DNA from 3 places in the Enterobacter cloacae subsp. cloacae ATCC 13047 genome. Region 3 is predicted to be linked to each of the others. Evidence: predicted binding sites of a transcription regulator. Region 3 holds the regulator's gene; each other region holds the start of a gene.
The links. The regulator Fur, encoded in region 3, represses iron uptake genes when iron is present. The targets are predictions, from matches to a motif close to ATAATAATGAGAACNACTATCAA.
Positions count from the first base shown of each region.

Region 1 (6,012 bases), 1.4 Mb from region 3:
TACGCGCGTCGTCAGAACCTTCGGTGATGTTCCAGACGCGTTCCGCGTACTGCAGCAGTTTGGCGCGTTTGGTATCACGTTTTTCGTTCCACAGGGCCGGCAGAACCACCGCCAGCGTCTGGGCGTGATCCAGACCGTGCATCGCCGTCAGTTCATGGCCCAGCATGTGGGTTGCCCAGTCCTGCGGCACGCCTGCGCCAATCAGGCCGTTCAGCGCCTGCGTTGCAGCCCACATCACGTTGGCACGCACGTCGTAGTTTTCTGGCTCTTTCAGCGCCTTCGGACCCTCTTCGACCAGCGTCAGCAGAATGCCTTCCGCAAAACGATCCTGAATTTTGGCATCCACCGGATAAGTCACGTACTGCTCAACGGTGTGAACAAAGGCGTCGACCACGCCGTTCGCGACCTGACGCGCGGGCAGGGTGTAGGTGTACACCGGATCGAGGATCGCGAATACGGGCTGAACGTGCTCGTTCATAAAGGCCTGTTTGTCTCCGGTGGTTTTACGGGAGATCACCGCGCCTTTGTTGGATTCAGAACCGGTGGCTGGCAGGGTCAGCACGGAGCCCATCGGGATCGCGCTTTTAATGTCGCTGCCGCGGGTTTCCAGGATATGCCATGGGTCGATACCGTCGGCGTAGTGTGCTGCCGCGGCGATGAACTTCGTGCCGTCCAGCACGGAACCCCCGCCGACAGCCAGCAGGAAGGTGATGTTTTCTTCGCGGGCGATTTTCACCGCGTTCATCAGCGTTTCATAAGAAGGGTTTGGCTCGATACCGCCAAACTCGCGCACGTCCAGACCTTCCAGTGCGCTGTAAACCTGATCCAGCACGCCGGTTTTTTTCACGCTGCCGCCACCGTAGGTGATCAGCACGCGGGCGTCAGCGGGGATCTGTGCACGCAGATCGGCGATAGCGCCTTTACCAAACAGGATGCGGGTTGGGGTATGGAGATTAAAATTATTCATGGCTCGTTCCCTATCGTGGGTGAAAAATCGTGGCGGCGCGGATGGCTACCTGATGCTGCACATTGTGGCTGCCCGGGGATATCCTCTCAATGCACATTCCTGCCGATGTCTTGCCCATTTCTACAGAGCACTGGAGAAACGTCAGGAAAATGCGCAGACTGTGAGGGTCGCAAACCGTACCCGGAGTAACGCTAAATGAACCGTGAAGCCATCTGTCTTCAGCTCACTTCGCAGATTAAAAGACTGATTGATAAGCAAAATAACCCAGGCGAACTGCTGCCGGATATTCGCCTGCTCTACGGGACGCAGCCGGGAACGCGGACGCCGGTGATGTATCAGCCGGGCATCGTTTTTCTCTTTTCCGGCCATAAAATTGGTTATATCAATGAACGCGTGTTCCGTTATGACACCAATGAATATCTGCTGCTGACAGTACCTTTACCCTTCGAATGTGAAACCTTCGCGACAGAGGAGGTACCGCTGGCGGGGATCCGCGTAAATGTCGATATTCTTCAGCTTCAGGAGCTGCTGATGGACATTGGCGAAGACGAGCTTTTCCAGCCGTCGATGGCGGCGAGCGGCATTAACTCAGCCACGCTGTCAGAGGAGATCCTCTGTGCCATTGAGCGTCTGCTGGACGTGATGGAGAGGCCGCTGGATGCGCGTATTCTGGGTAAGCAAATCATCCGCGAAATTCTCTATCATGTGCTGCTGGGGCCGGGGGCGGGGCACTACTGGCGCTGGTCAGTCGGCAGACCCACTTCAGCCTGATAAGCCGCGTGCTCAAGCGCATCGAAAGCCAGTACACGGAAAACCTCAGCGTTGACCAGCTGGCGGCGGAAGCGAACATGAGCGTCTCGGCGTTTCACCACAACTTTAAGTCAGTGACCAGCACCTCGCCGCTGCAATACCTCAAAACCTACCGTCTGCATAAGGCGCGGATGCTGATGATCCACGACGGCATGAAGGCCAGCGCGGCGGCGATGCGGGTCGGGTATGAGAGTGCATCGCAGTTTAGTCGGGAGTTTAAGCGCTACTTCGGCGTCACGCCGGGGGAAGATGCGTCACGCATCCGAACCATGCAGGGAGTCTGACGGCAAACGTAGGCCGGGTAAGCGATAGCGCCACCCGGCTTTTATTTATGCACTGCAGTACTTCTTCTTAATCACCACCGCAATCGTTCCCACCAGTCCAGCCACCAGTAGAAACATCGGCAGCACCATCAGGAAGGTCATTACCTGGTCTTCATGATGCTTCACAAACGGGATCATGTTCAGTGCGTAGCCGAGAGTGGTAACGACACCCACCCATAACAACGCGCTCAGCCAGTTGAAGAACTGGAAGCGGCGGTTCGACAGGCCGGAAATGCCTGCCATGGTGGGCAGCAGGGTGCGAACAAAGGCCAGAAAACGCCCGGCCAGCAAGGCCAGCAGGCCATGCCTGTCAAACATGCAGGTCGCACGCTGATGGTATTTATGCGGTAGCTGCGCCAGCCAGCCCTTCACGACGCGCGTGTTGCCGAGCCAGCGGCCCTGCAGATAGCTCAGCCAGCAGCCCAGGCTTGCCGCGGAGGTGAGGATCACCATGGTCGGCGCGAAGTCCATGACACCTTTACCGATTAACGCCCCCGCAAGCAAAAGGAGGCTATCACCGGGTAAAAATGAGGCTGGCAGTAATCCATTTTCCAGAAACAGGGTCGCGAACATCACGAAATAGACGATACCTACAACGTGAGGATCGGTCAGTGCGGCGAAGTCGTGTTGCCAGAGCGCCGCGATAATATCTTGAATAACAGCCATGGACTTTCCTGTGGAACAACAGATATAGCACTATTGTACTCCCTTATTTGCCCGATGGGGTTGATCGCGGGCGCAACTAATGCAGACTTTTCTGTTGGCGGTGTCCACAAAAGCATCCATGGAGTACATGTTTGCCAGCACTCTACACGATACGCGCAAACCCTGCTGCTAAATCGGCAATTAAATCGTCCGCGTTTTCTAAACCGATATGCAGGCGAATCAGGGTGCCGCTGAAGTCCACTTCACCGCCGGGGCGCAGGGCCGCAATCTGCTCCGGCTGATTAGGCAGGATCAGGGATTCAAACCCGCCCCAGGAGTAGGCCATGCTGAAGAGGGTAAAATTATCCAGATAGCTTGCCAGCTCGTCATTATTCAGCCGTTTTTTTAGAACGAATGAGAATAAACCGCTGCTGCCCGTAAAGTCTCGTTGCCAGAATTCATGCCCTTTACTGCCCGGCAGTGCCGGATGGTTGACGCGCTCAACCTGCGGGTGCTGCGCCAGCCACTCAGCTATCTTCAGGCTGCTTTCGTGATGCTGACGCAGGCGCACCCCCAGCGTGCGGATGCCTCGGCTGGTCATGTAGGCGGTATCGGCATCGACCATCTGCCCCATCAGGTAGGCATTTTCCCGCAGTTGATCCCAGCAGCGGGCGTTAGACACGGCCGTGCCGATCATCCCGTCTGAGTGGCCAATCAGATATTTGGTCGCCGCCTGAATGGAGATATCAATGTCGAATTCCAGCGCTTTAAACAGCACGCCTGCCGCCCAGGTGTTGTCGATCATGATAATCGCCTCTGGCGCTTTGCTGCGCACGGCTTTCACAATGGCCGGCACGTCGTGTACTTCCATGGTGATCGAACCCGGAGATTCCAGGAACACAATGCGCGTGTTGGGCTGAATAAGCTCTGCGATGCCTTCGCCAATCAGCGGATCGAACCAGCCCGTGGTTACGCCGAGTCGGGAGAGGATTTTGGTGCAGAAATCCTGACTCGGTTCATAGGCGGTGTTGGTCATCAGAATATGGTCGCCCTGTTCCACGAACGCCAGAATGGTGTTGGCGACTGCCGCCGCACCGCACGGAAACAGCGCGCAGCCTGCGCCGCCTTCCAGCTCGCACATGGCTTCCTGCAGTGAGAAGTGGGTTAGCGTGCCACGACGTCCGTAAAACAGCCCGCCTTTGGCGCGGTTACGCGTGGCGATTTTTTTGTCCTCTACGGTATCAAACACCAGCGAGGAGGCCCGTTGGATCACGCTGTTCACCGAACCCTGAGTATATTTCTTGCTGCGCCCGGCCTGTACCAGCGTGGTATCAAGATGCTTCTTGGTCATGTTCGCTAACCCTGTTTTTATACGTCTGGACGTCCAGACTACCACGAATGTGAAAATCTGCACCCGGATGCTTATCGAATAAGCAGAAAATATTAGCAAAAAACCGCATAAGAAATTTTTACTGCGTAAGCGCAAGGAATATGAGCGAAAATTGCGGCACTATGTAAATAGTAATGAGAACGACTATCAATTCGACGATGTTTTGATATTATTACGTTCAGATTTTGTGATTTGCGTCCTGGAGATACAGAGTGGGTAATAATTTGATGCAGACGGATCTCTCCGTTTGGGGCATGTATCATCATGCTGACATCGTGGTTAAGATTGTGATGATCGGCCTGATTCTGGCGTCCGTGATCACGTGGGCTATCTTCTTTGGCAAGAGCGCCGAGCTGATTTCTCAGAAGCGCCGCCTCAAGCGTGAGCAACAGCAGCTGGCTGAAGCCCGCTCTCTGGATCAGGCGTCTGACATGACCTCATCCTTCCACGCGAAAAGCCTGACCACCCTGTTAGTTAACGAAGCGCAAAACGAGCTGGAACTCTCCGCAGGCAGTGAAGATAACGAAGGTATTAAAGAACGTACCGGCTTCCGTCTGGAGCGTCGCGTCGCCGCCGTGGGCCGTCATATGGGCCGGGGCAATGGATATCTGGCGACCATCGGGGCCATCTCGCCATTCGTGGGTCTGTTCGGTACGGTCTGGGGCATCATGAACAGCTTTATCGGGATTGCGCAAACCCAAACGACGAACCTGGCGGTAGTTGCACCGGGTATCGCCGAAGCGCTGCTGGCGACCGCTATCGGTCTGGTTGCGGCGATCCCTGCGGTGGTTATCTATAACGTCTTCGCGCGCATGATTGGCAGCTATAAAGCCACCCTCGGTGACGTCGCCGCGCAGGTTCTGCTGCTGCAAAGCCGCGATCTTGATCTGAATGCCAGTGCCGCTAAACCGGTGCACGCGGCGTCCAAACTGCGCGTAGGTTAATGAATTATGGCAATGCGTCTTAATGAAAATCTGGACGATAACGGCGAAATGCATGAAATCAACGTGACGCCGTTTATCGACGTTATGCTGGTTCTGCTGATTATCTTCATGGTTGCTGCGCCGCTGGCGACGGTCGACGTGAAGGTAAACCTGCCGGCCTCGTCCAGCCAGCCGCAGCCGCGCCCGGAAAAGCCCATCTATCTGTCGGTGAAAGCAGATAAATCGATGTTCCTCGGCAACGACCCGGTGACGGCTGACTCTGTCATCCCGGCGCTGGATCAGCTCACTGGCGGTAAGAAAGACACGACGGTCTTCTTCCGTGCGGATAAAACCGTTGATTACGAGACCATGATGAAGGTCATGGATACACTGCATCAGGCGGGTTATCTGAAGATTGGGCTGGTCGGCGAAGAGAAAGCGGCCGCGAAATAACGAAGAAGCTGGCGAAAGCCGGCTTTTTTTATGCCTGTCGGGTTATTCGTTTTTGTTATCCGTCGACGCGGGAGAGAGGGTTGCCAGCGCGTCCTCGTCAAGCGCGACGCTGGTGATGTTTGAGGTACGATACTCGCCGTCGGACAGTTTGCGCGTCAGGCGCAGGGTCGCGGTTTCTCTGGCCAGCAGATACTGATAATTGGCCTCCAGACGCCCCAGAAGCTTCTCTTTCAGCTCGGGCCGTTGTTCGATGATGGCATTCATCACGGCGCCGTAAATCTCTTCCTTGACCTGTAAGGGATAAATCTCGCGGCGGTTCTGCCATTTCAGGCGCACCAGCGTCGCCGGAATGGAAACCAGATCCTGGGTAATACGCGTCATTTCGGCGTTTTTGGTGTTACGCAAAGCCTCGAGATTTTGCTTTAAGATAAATTCGTCACTTTTTTTCTCATCTAAAGTCAAATAGACATCGTTATCTTTAACGTCTTTCACATTAATCTT
Region 1 covers NC_014121.1:4,439,799-4,445,810, reverse strand. Annotated here, with positions in the region: gene yqhD (alcohol dehydrogenase) at 1-967, opposite strand, end outside; partial or broken gene ECL_RS21610 (AraC family transcriptional regulator) at 1,163-2,061, shown strand; gene yghB (DedA family general envelope maintenance protein YghB) at 2,107-2,766, opposite strand; gene metC (cystathionine beta-lyase) at 2,909-4,096, opposite strand; gene exbB (tol-pal system-associated acyl-CoA thioesterase) at 4,348-5,079, shown strand; gene exbD (TonB system transport protein ExbD) at 5,086-5,511, shown strand; gene ECL_RS21585 (hypothetical protein) at 5,554-6,003, opposite strand; gene ECL_RS21580 (hypothetical protein) at 6,005-6,012, opposite strand, start outside.
Region 1: the regulator Fur is predicted to act here: its motif matches at 4,264-4,286, upstream of exbB (tol-pal system-associated acyl-CoA thioesterase).

Region 2 (6,012 bases), 670 kb from region 3:
CCAGCTTCTCACGGTAGGTGGTTGCCACCGAGACAGAGTCAAAAATGGCGTCCACCGCCACCTCTTTCCCTTCGCGAACCGGCACGCCAAGCTGGTTAAACGCCTCTTCCACCTCTTTACTCAGGAAGCTATTATCCGCCCCGGTTTGCTGTACCGCGCCGGGCTGCGAGGCGCAGGTGTCGTCACAGCTGCCGCAGGAAGGTGCAGAGTAGTAGCTGTAATCCTGATAATTCAGCTTATCGTAGTGGGCTTTCAGCCAGTGCGGCTCTTCCATCTCCAGCCAGGCCCGGTAAGCGCTCAGGCGGAATTCGAGCATCCACTCCGGCTCGTTACGTTTGGCTGAAATTGCGCGCACGACATCTTCGTTGATGCCCTTCGCCAGTTCATCAGTTTGCAGCTGGGTGAAGAAGCCCTCTTTATAGTTGAGGTGTCCGCCGCTCCAGGTATTTACTTCACTCGTTGCTTCAGTATTACGAGACATAGTACCGCCTATACCCCAAAGCTTTCGCCGCAGCCACATTCGTTCTGGGCTTTCGGGTTATGAAATTTGAATAACTGGTTTAAACCTTCACGCACGTAGTCCACTTCGGTTCCGTCGATAAACGGCATCGCCTGAAGCGCGACATACAGTTTTGCGCCATCCGTTTCAAACACCAGATCATCTTTTTCGGGTTCGGTGACGGTGTCGAGCACATAACCAAACCCCGCGCAGCCGGTCTGCTTGACCCCTAAACGCACGCCGAGGATCTCTGGCTTTTTCGCCACCAGCTGATGAATATGTGCCGCCGCCGCTGGCGTGAGCGTTAAACCGCGCCAGGCGAAATCGGCAGGGTTAAAGGTTTCTGAATGCAGTTCCATAGGTCCACCTCATCTGATAAGCCATCAGGGCATAACACCATGTTAGTGATAACGATTATCACTTCAACCCTCTGACAGCAGGGGCATTAGGCTTAATCGCCCTTTTTGCCTGGTTTTATTAAGCATAGACCCTGTGAGAGGATGCTGGCGGGATGGATTTAATTGTTCAATGCATTGATTAATAATGCATTTCGCTGCGTCGTTCGTCTGATTAAAAGGAAAAGCAAAATATGCATCGGAAATGCCTATTTTTGAGATAGCTTTTGCGCAGGACAGGACAGAAAGAAAAAAAGGCCCTCAAGGCCTCTGATGATTAATGATGAAAGGCGACGGAAAAACCTTGTTCACGCCAGTGATCGAGCTGTTCCTGCTGACGGGGCGTGGGCGATTTTCCCGTCCAGACAAAGAGTTTCTGCCCGGGGAAGAGTTCGGGACGCGGTGAATCAATCGGCTCTGCCAGCACGTCGATATGCCAGCCCTTATTGGCTAAGCGCGCGGCTTCAAGCCACAGATGAGTGCGGTCGTCGCACTCCCAACCGATGAGCAACGCATCTTTACCAGCTTTTTTACGCGATTCTGCCAGGCTTGCCACGGCGAATTCGATCAGCACACCATCAAACAGGCTCGCCATGTGGCGCACCGTATTTTGATCCTGATTCATGCGCTGCCTTACGGGGGTAATAATGTTGTCGATCAACGCATCCATGGCGTGATCGCGGCGAAACTCGCCAATTTTTGCGCGCAGTTTTGCCGGGCTGGCATAGCGCAAAACGGTCATCATCTCTTCCTGGAAAGCGGCCCAGTTACCCTGGGTCATCACTTCCTTGTTCTCCAGCAAGGCTTTTACTTTCCCCACCGAAACGCCTGATTTCATCAGACGTTTGATCTCTTCAATACGCAGGATATCCTCGTCGTCGAACTGACGATGACCCCCTTCACTGCGCTGCGGCTTCAACAAACCATAACGGCGCTGCCAGGCACGCAGCGTAACGGGGTTGATACCGCATCGTTCGGCGACTTCGCCGATACTGTAATAGGCCATTAACTCCCTCACGCTCAATACTTCCATACCCAACCACAGCAACCTTATCAGATTGTACAAGCTATTTGTATAACTAAGACCTCAGTTTGAAACAGGTGAATGGTGAGGACACCATCCACGCCGTTAACTCTATTGTTGTCTAAATTCCGCCTTCCGTACAGTTAACTCTGCCAAAGGTTGTACAGCTTTATCACAATCCAGACTTTTTCTCGGGCCACGAAATTGCCGGAATGCCGCCATGTCGGGGGCTGGCAAACAGGTGTCCCTGGAACTGGGAAATTCCCGCAGATTCCAGCCACATCCACTCCTCAGCCTTCTCTACGCCAACGGCGCAGAACTGAATTTCCAGCGAGGAACAGCACTTGATAATCGCCTGAATGATGGCCTGACGCGGACCGCTTTTATGCACATCCAGCACCAGATCGCGATTAATCTTAATTCTGTCCGGCTGGAACTGGGCCAGCAACTGCAGCCCGGCAAAACCGGCCCCGAAGTGATCGATCGTCACGCTGATACCGGCACTTTTTAACTGCCGGACCGAATGGGTAAACTCATCGAAGCGCGAGATGGCTTCACTTTCGGTGAATTCCACCACAATTTGCTCCGGCACAAAGCCGTTCGCGTCGATAGCGGTGAGCAGGAAATCGACGGCATGCGGGACATTGACCAGCGTCATGGGCAACAGGTTAATCGACAGCGTCTGATTCTGTAGCCCCAGCGCACTGGCCATGGAGAGCGCAACCTGTTTGCTGTGCAAATCTGCTGCGTAGACCTCTTCGCGCGGAAGCGCCGCAAAATAGGCCCGTGGCGAGTCGCCGGATGGCGTGCGCAGCAGTGCCTCCCAGGAGACCACCTCCTGCATAAAGGGATCCACAATCGGCTGAAATGCAAAGCTGCAGTCCGCCCCTTTTGCTACCACCGGCGGTTGTGCGGATAACGGCGTCTCCTCGGGGATAAAATCCCAGGCATCGGCGGGCGGCAATTCAAAATAGTTGGCCTTCTCGGTTGCCTCAACGAACGTGCGGAAGAATTGCAGCGGACGATCGTTATAGGTCAGCTGATAGCGGGTCGTGCCCTTATTAAGCACCTGCTGAAGAACATCTTCCCGGTCGAAGTGACGCAAATCAAAGAGCTCCATCCCAACATTGCCAAAACGCCGGGAAGGTCCGTGATCGCGCATCAGTTCCACCACATTGTGGTGACGCGGATCGCGGCAGATCTGCTCATAAATGGCGGTCACGTTTTCGACTGGCCCTTCGAGCAACTGAAAAAAGTGCGTGCCGTTAAACAACAGGATCCCCGTGACGTCGGATTGTCGGTTTTTACTATCTGCAGCAGCGACCATGGTTTCCAGCGCTTTCACCGGAACGTCATCGCAGATATGGCTGCGGTATATGATGGTTGTCAGCATGCTTTTCCTGAAGGGGTTAGGGGTTTGGCCACGAAAACGCGTGGATAGAGTTCTGTTATAGCATATTAATTGTCAGGCAAATAATTTACGTCTCAATGATTTAGGACGTTTGTGACCCGAATTTTCGATGTTGTACAACTTAACCACGACGCTTCAAGTTGTACAATATATTCTGTTACGATACCGTTACAAACCCCATCAATAACCCTCTGAAATGTAAAAGGTTTATAAAATATATCATAAAATATTTAAAAATCTGTACATTTTTAATGTACAGATTTGGGATTTGTGTATACCTTAAATGTAACGTTAGTGATTACTAAATTTTACAGGAGCGAAACATGCAACAGAACGGTTACGTCGCAGATTCTGCCGCCGCTATTGCGCAGTACTTCGAAAAAGCCGCGCTTCCAACGCAACAGGAAACGCTGGGTGAAGTCGTGGTTGAAATTCTTAGCGACGGGCGAAACCTCAACCGCAAGTCGCTCTGCACCAAACTCTTAAGTCGCCTCGAAAAGGCCGAAGGGCCGGAAGAGGAACAGCATTACCACATGCTGCTTGGTTTGCTCTTCGAACGGTAACGTTATGAATCGCAGTGACGCTGAAAGACTCACAGACCAGCTTATCGGTGAAGCCGTGCTTTCCCTCCTGAAAGAACGGGGGCCACTGACGACCGATTCTCTGGTACAGCGTCTGCGTAAAATGCAAATACATGAAAAGGATCCCCGGCGGCGGGAGACACTGGCGAGGGTGATAGCCGACATCGGCTCAAAAAACAGCGCCTTTATACGTCGCAGAACCGCGCAAGGACGACCAATCAGAGAGGGATCTCTCAAGGATAACAGAGACAATGTAGTGCCGTTATTTGGTGATGGAAAACCGTCCAATCCCAGGAAAATACATTGACTGCAATTTAACAGCTACGGTGAGAACAAATGAGACAGAATATTCAGCCACAACCCGAATACCATTCGGCTTTTCTGGACAGCGCTTTGTCGGAGTATTTCCGCCACGCTGGCGATCGTTTTGCTGAAGAATCCGCGATTTTTTCTACTGCAGTACGTTGTGTCCTGGCCACGGAAGGTCACCTTACCAACAAAGCGATCATTCTCTGGCTGATCCAGACGCTGGAAGCGACGGATGACGTGGTTCAGGCCGACGTCATTCGTAAAACGCTGGAAATTGTTGTGGGTTACACAATGGACGACCTTTAAAATTAGCTAACGTGTCATCGTCATAACTGTCGACCAGCCTGACGATGACACCCCTCCCCCCCTCATAACACCCTGTGAAACACGCATCGTAAAGATGGCACACTTCCTGCTTACTCCTCTTTACGGGATCGGGCTCTCCGGTCATCTTGCTTCATTTCTTAACAGGTCTGTTATTGATGAAAAAAATCGCCAGCGTCTGCCCTTACTGTGGTGCAGGCTGTAAATTAAACCTCGTTGTTGAAAATAACCGTATTATCCGTGCCGAAGCCGCAGACGGCGTAACCAATCAGGGCACCTTGTGCCTGAAAGGCTTTTACGGCTGGGACTTCCTTAACGATACCCGCTTGCTCACCCCTCGCCTGACGCAACCGATGATCCGCTACCACAAAGGCGAACCCTTTACCCCGGTCACCTGGGACGAGGCCATTCGTTATACCGCCAACAAGCTTAAAAACATTAAAGCGCAGTTCGGCCCGCGGTCCATCATGACCACCGGCTCTTCCCGGGGGACGGGCAATGAAACCAACTATGTGATGCAGAAATTCGCCCGTGCGGTACTCCATACCAACAACGTGGACTGCTGCGCACGCGTCTGCCACGGGCCTTCCGTGGCGGGTTTGCAGGAAACGCTGGGCAACGGCGCGATGAGTAATTCCATTAACGACATTGAACACTCAAAATGCCTGCTGGTTTTCGGATACAACTGCGCCGATTCCCATCCAATAGTCGCCCGCCGCGTGCTGAAAGCCCGTGAGAACGGTGCGAAAATTATCGTCTGCGATCCGCGTCGGATTGAAACAGCCCGCATTGCCGACCAACATCTGCAACTGAAAAACGGCAGCAATATGGCACTGGTTAACGCCTTTGGCTATGTGCTGCTGGAAGAGGAGTTGTACGACAAAAACTACGTCGCACGCTTCACGGAGGGGCTTGAGGCCTACCGGCAGACGGTGAAAGAGTACGCGCCAGAGAAGGTCGAACATCTGACCGGCATTCCCGCCCACGATGTCCGCCAGGCGATGCGCACTTTCGCAGCGGCCCCTTCCGCGACCGTGATGTGGGGAATGGGCGTCACACAGTTTGGTCAGGCCGTAGATGTGGTAAAAGGCCTTTCGAGTCTGGCGCTGTTAACCGGTAATCTTGGTCGCCCTGCCATCGGCGTCGGTCCCGTTCGCGGACAAAATAACGTGCAGGGAGCGTGTGACATGGGCGTTTTGCCCAATATGTTCCCCGGCTATCAGGACGTGACGGACCCGGCTGTCAGGCAGAAGTTCGCCGATGCCTGGGGAATTGACGTTACGGTAATGGACGATCGCGTCGGCACGCGTATTACCGAGGTGCCGCATCTCGCCCTGGAAGGTAAAGTCAAAGCCTATTACATCATGGGGGAAGACCCGCTGCAGACCGAGGCCGACCTGGGCCTGGTACGCAGCGGCTTTGAGGCGCTCGACTTTGTGGTGGTTCAGGACATCTTCATGACCAAAACG
Region 2 covers NC_014121.1:2,416,481-2,422,492, forward strand. Annotated here, with positions in the region: gene sufB (Fe-S cluster assembly protein SufB) at 1-481, opposite strand, end outside; gene sufA (Fe-S cluster assembly scaffold SufA) at 490-858, opposite strand; gene ECL_RS11615 (MerR family transcriptional regulator) at 1,172-1,900, opposite strand; gene ECL_RS11620 (diguanylate phosphodiesterase) at 2,091-3,311, opposite strand; gene ycgZ (regulatory protein YcgZ) at 3,653-3,892, shown strand; gene ECL_RS27755 (hypothetical protein) at 3,897-4,217, shown strand; gene ECL_RS11630 (biofilm development regulator YmgB/AriR family protein) at 4,247-4,525, shown strand; gene fdhF (formate dehydrogenase subunit alpha) at 4,702-6,012, shown strand, end outside.
Region 2: the regulator Fur is predicted to act here: its motif matches at 898-920, upstream of sufA (Fe-S cluster assembly scaffold SufA).

Region 3 (6,012 bases):
TGGTGCATCTACCCGATGTACGACTTCACCCACTGCATCAGCGATGCGCTGGAAGGCATCACCCACTCGCTGTGTACGCTGGAATTCCAGGACAACCGTCGTCTGTACGACTGGGTGCTGGATAACATCACGATTCCGGTGCATCCGCGTCAGTACGAGTTCTCTCGTCTGAATCTGGAATACACCGTGATGTCCAAGCGTAAGCTGAACCTGCTGGTGACCGATAAGCACGTTGAAGGCTGGGACGACCCACGTATGCCGACCATCTCCGGTCTGCGCCGTCGTGGCTACACCGCGGCGTCAATCCGTGAGTTCTGCAAACGCATTGGCGTGACCAAGCAGGATAACACCATTGAGATGGCGTCTCTGGAATCCTGCATTCGTGAAGATCTGAACGAAAACGCGCCGCGCGCGATGGCCGTTATCGACCCGGTAAAACTGGTTATCGAAAACTATCCGCAGGGTGCGAGCGAAATGGTCTCGATGCCTAACCATCCGAACAAACCGGAGATGGGCAGCCGTGACGTACCGTTCAGTGGTGAAATCTGGATCGATCGCGCTGACTTCCGCGAAGAAGCAAACAAGCAGTACAAGCGACTGGTGCTCGGTAAAGAGGTGCGTCTGCGTAACGCCTATGTGATCAAGGCTGAGCGCGTAGAGAAAGATGCGGAAGGCAACATCACCACGATCTTCTGCACTTACGATGCCGAGACCCTGAGCAAAGATCCAGCGGACGGCCGTAAGGTGAAAGGCGTGATCCACTGGGTCAGTGCATCACACGCGCTGCCGGTAGAGATTCGTCTGTACGATCGTCTGTTCAGCGTGCCTAACCCAGGCGCAGCAGAAGACTTCCTGGCGACCATCAACCCGGAATCGCTGGTCATCAAACAGGGTTACGCTGAGCCATCCCTGAAAGCGGCTGAGGCGGGTAAAGCGTTCCAGTTTGAACGTGAAGGTTACTTCTGCCTGGACAGTCGTCACAGCACCGCTGAAAAACCGGTATTTAACCGTACGGTTGGTCTGCGTGATACCTGGACGAAGATCGGCGAATAATAACGCCGCGCTGGTCAATGAGAAACAAACGCCGCGTAATGCGGCGTTTTTTTATAGAGTGATCATGCCTTTAAAGCAGTAGCCAAATAGCGTTTATAAAAATAACAGGTCAATGTGGTGCTACTTATTTTTTTAAAAAAAGTTTATCCCCTTTCAAAAGTCTGACGCACCGTAAAAAGAATATCATTTAACGCGTTACTTATTGAAAATCGGCCTTTTCCCCCGCCAGTACTGGCATCCCGTTAAATGTTACAAAGCACTACCAATTATGTGCTCTTCGTCATAATCCTGAGTTTTAGCCACCGAAAAGCATTGATAATTCGCGTCGCGAAAAATAACCTAAAGACGGTAGTTATTCGAGGGTATTTCCGACTACCCCTGACCATCAGGTCTTTTATATTTTTCGCCGTTTTAGGCGTTTTAATTCGTCAAAGAGGAATAATCTATGCGTACGTTCAGTGGCAAACGTAGTGCGCTGGCGCTGGCTATTGCCGGTGTGACAGCAATGTCAGGCCTGGTGGTGACGCCAGACGCTAAAGCCGCAGGCTTCATCGATGATTCAACCCTCACGGGCGGTATTTATTACTGGCAGCGTGAACGTGACCGTAAAGATGTCACGGAAGATAAATATAAAACGAACCTTTCTCACTCTACCTGGAACGCCAACCTGGATTTCCAGTCTGGTTACGCTGCCGATATGTTCGGCCTGGATATTGCCGCCTTCACGGCAATTGAAATGGCGGAAAATGGTGACAGCGGCCACCCGAACGAAATAGCCTTCTCCTCCAGTAATAAAGCGTATAAAGAAGACTGGTCCGGAGATAAAAGCGGTATCAGCCTGTATAAAGCTGCTGCGAAATTTAAATACGGCCCGGTATGGGCGCGCGGTGGTTATATTCAGCCAACTGGTCAAACCCTGTTAGCACCACACTGGAGCTTTATGCCAGGTACCTATCAGGGGGCAGAAGCGGGCGCCAATTTTGATTACGGTGACGCAGGTGCGTTGAGCTTCTCGTATATGTGGACCAACGAGTATAAAGCGCCGTGGCATATCGAAATGGACAAGTTCTACCAGAACGATAAAAAGACCAAAGTGGATTATCTTCACTCGCTGGGCGCGAAGTACGACTTTAAAAATGATTTAGTGCTTGAAGCGGCATTTGGTCAGGCGGAAGGTTATATCGATCAGTATTTTGCTAAGGCCAGTTATAAAATTGACATCGCGGGTAGCCCGTTGAGTACCAGCTACCAGTTCTACGGTACGCGAGATAAAGTCAGTGATGGTGGCGTGAATGATATTTATGACGGCACGGCGTGGTTGCAGGCGCTGACCTTCGGCTACAAAGTCGGTCAGGTAGATTTGCGTCTTGAAGGAACGTGGGTAAAAGCGGAAGGGCAGCAGGGCTACTTCCTGCAGCGTATGACCCCAACCTATGCCTCTTCAAACGGTCGTCTGGATATCTGGTGGGATAACCGTTCCGACTTCAACGCCGATGGCGAAAAAGCAGTCTTCTTCGGCGCAATGTATGATCTGAAAAACTGGAACCTGCCAGGCTGGGCGGTGGGGGCATCTTACGCCTACGCATGGGACGCGAAGCCAGCTGATATGGCAACGCCAGACGCATACTACGATCCAAACTATCGTCTCAAAGAATCCGCTTACAGCCTGGATGCGATCTACACCCTGCAGGATGGTCGCGCCAAAGGGACCATGTTCAAACTGCACTTTACACAATACGACAACCACTCCGATATCCCGAGCTACGCGGGCGGTTACGGCAACATCTTCCAGGATGAACGCGACGTGAAATTCATGGTTATCGCACCGTTCACCATCTTCTGATGACTCGTCCGGCGGGGTAATTCCCGCCGGACCGGAGACTACATATGAAAAAGATTGTAATCGTCGCGTTGCTGGCATCGGGACTGGTGGCTTGTGCGCAGAATCAGGCCCCGAAAGAGGACTCCCGTCTGAAAGAAGCCTACAGCGCGTGTATCAATACGGCGGAAGGTTCGCCGGAGAAGATCGAAGCCTGTCAGAGCGTGCTGAATGTGCTGAAAAAAGAGAAAGCGCATGAACAGTTCGCAACCCAGGAGAATATTCGCGTAATGGATTATCAGGCCTGTATCCAGGCGCGTAAAACCGGTAACGATCAGGAAGTCGCGAAGCGTTGCGATCAGATCTGGAAAGAGATTCGCAGCAACAACAGCCATTAACCCGCTGTTATCATGCCCGGTAGCGCTGCGCTGCCGGGCTTTTTTTTGCCAGACCGCAGGCAAAAAAAAGCCAACCTTGCGGCTGGCTCAGAGTATGAAACGTGTTTATTTCGCGTCGTGCGCGTGATCGTCTTCGCGGCAATCGCCTTCAGCGCAATGACCATACAGGTACAGGCTGTGGTTCGTCAGGCGGATACCGTGACGTGCGGCGATTTCACGCTGGCGAGATTCAATGGAATCATCGCTGAATTCAATGACCTTGCCGCAATCCAGGCAGATCAGGTGATCGTGGTGATGCTGTTGAGTCAGTTCGAATACAGATTTACCGCCTTCGAAATTATGACGGGTGACAATGCCCGCGTCATCAAACTGGTTCAGCACACGATAGACGGTTGCCAGCCCAATCTCTTCGCCCATGTCGATAAGACGCTTATAAAGGTCTTCCGCACTGACATGGTGATTGTCTGGACCCTGAAGCACTTCAAGGATTTTTAACCGAGGAAGCGTAACTTTCAGGCCAGCCTTCTTTAATGCGGTATTGTTGTCAGTCATGCGGAATCTGTCCTGTTGCTAAACGATTCACTTCTGTAGGAAGTGACAGAAATTGCACCCGGGATAATGCGTCTCATTATAGAACTGCCATGGCTAAATGAAAACTGCAAGTCTCAGGTAAAGTATGCTTATAAAAACGTGGTATCACCAACAAACTTGCATTGTGAAAGCCACGTTTTATCAGGGGGTCATTGTACAGGTCTGGGCGAAAAAGTTAAAAGATTGTAGCAATTAATTTAATCGGTTTGACCTGGTTTATGGGCGCAACCACCGTTGCGCCGCAAGAATCATCAGGCGTTGAGAATATCGTCCAGGTGCAGCTCTTCACGGATCTGCTTAACCCATTTTTCAACGCGCTCGGCGGTCAGTTCTGGCTGACGATCTTCGTCAATCGCCAGACCCACGAAGTGATCGTCGTCTGCCAGACCTTTAGACGCTTCGAAGTGGTAACCAGCGGTAGGCCAGTGACCTACAATAACGGCACCGTTTGGCTCAATAATGTCGCGGATGGTGCCCAGCGCATCACAGAAGTACTCTGCATAGTCTTCCTGGTCGCCGCAGCCAAACAGGGCAACCAGCTTGCCGTTGAAATCCACCTCTTCCAGCGTTGGGAAGAAATCATCCCAGTCACACTGGGCTTCACCGTAATACCAGGTCGGAATACCCAGCAGCAGGATGTCATAGCCTTCGAGATCTTCTTTGCTGCTCTTGGCGATGTCGTGCACATCGGCAACGTCTTTACCGAGCTGTTTTTGAATGTTTTTTGCGATATTTTCGGTATTGCCGGTATCACTGCCGAAGAAAATGCCGATAATTGCCATGAGTAAAATAACCTCTTGATACTTAATGGTATGGTGGCGCAATTTGTCCACGGATAAAGGCAATAATAGCAGAACAGGCAACCCTGCGGAAACAGCTATCGCGCAGGACTGCACTCTGTGCTACATGAAAAGGGTAATAAAGGGATTTTTCGGACTTATGCCTTACTGCGCATGGTCTCGAGTTGGGTGAGTAACATCTCTTCGATCAGCTCGCTGCGGCTGATATTACGCGCGTCAGCCAGTTCGTTTAGCGCATCGACAGCGTCGGCGTTGAGCTTCAGTTCGACACGCTTAAGCCCACGATTTTTATCGCGTTTAAGCTGGTTGCGTTTATTAATACGCAGCTGTTCGTCGCGCGAAAGCGGATTCGTTTTTGGTCGTCCCGGTCGACGCTCATTCGCGAACAGATCTAGTGTCGTACGGTCCGTTTGTTCTTTGGCCATGATTCTGAGACTTCGGGGGAAACACGCCGCCCTGCTAATGCCTGGGCGATAAGCGCGCCATCATACATCACCAAAAACGGCACGCCAACGACTGGAAGCCCGCAGCCTTCCAGTCGCTCTCTTTTTAATCAATTTGCCGTATCAGTCAGATAGCGGCGAATGGCACGTAAGACGGCGTCTGGTTTTTCCGCATGAACCCAATGTCCGGCGCCAGCTATGACATGAGCGCGTGCCTGCGGGAATTGCGCCAGCAGGGTATCGCGACAGGCGTCGGTAACGTAGGGCGAATTGCCGCCACGAATGAAGAGGGTAGGGTGCGGCCATGCCGGAACGGTTTCCCAACCAACGATGTTATCGTACTGCTCCCACAGCACCGGCACGTTGAAACGCCACTGACCGTCAACGAACGATTTCAGCAGAAACTGGATAACCCCTTCTTCATCCAGATGCTCACGCATAACGACGGCTGCCTGTTGGCGCGTCGAGACGCCAGCGTTGGTCACCGCGTTGATGGCGGCGAAAATCTCATCATGGCGACGGACGTTGTAATCCACCGGGGCGACATCTATGACCACCAGGCCACTTATTCTTTCTGGTGCCAGAGCCGTCAGGGCCATGACCGCTTTGCCGCCCATGGAATGCCCGATCAACGTCACTTTCTCGAGATTGTTGGCATCCAGCGTATCCAGCAGATCCTGCGCCATGGCCGCATAGGTCATCTCTTCTGAACGCCCGGAAAGGCCATGATTTCGCATATCCACCTGCAAAATATCGTGATCGGTAACCAGATCGCGTGCCAGCACGCCCAGGTTATCCAGGCTGCCAAACAGCCCGTGAACCAGTACGATGGGAGGATTCGTGTTCGGCGATTGTGCAGATTGCGCTCGGGTATTCAATTTCATGGCAAAGTTCTTTTTTTAGGTGTG
Region 3 covers NC_014121.1:3,083,365-3,089,376, reverse strand. Annotated here, with positions in the region: gene glnS (glutamine--tRNA ligase) at 1-1,053, shown strand, start outside; gene chiP (chitoporin ChiP) at 1,499-2,896, shown strand; gene chiQ (ChiQ/YbfN family lipoprotein) at 2,941-3,270, shown strand; gene fur (ferric iron uptake transcriptional regulator) at 3,376-3,822, opposite strand; gene fldA (flavodoxin FldA) at 4,113-4,643, opposite strand; gene ybfE (LexA regulated protein) at 4,799-5,086, opposite strand; gene ybfF (esterase) at 5,215-5,988, opposite strand.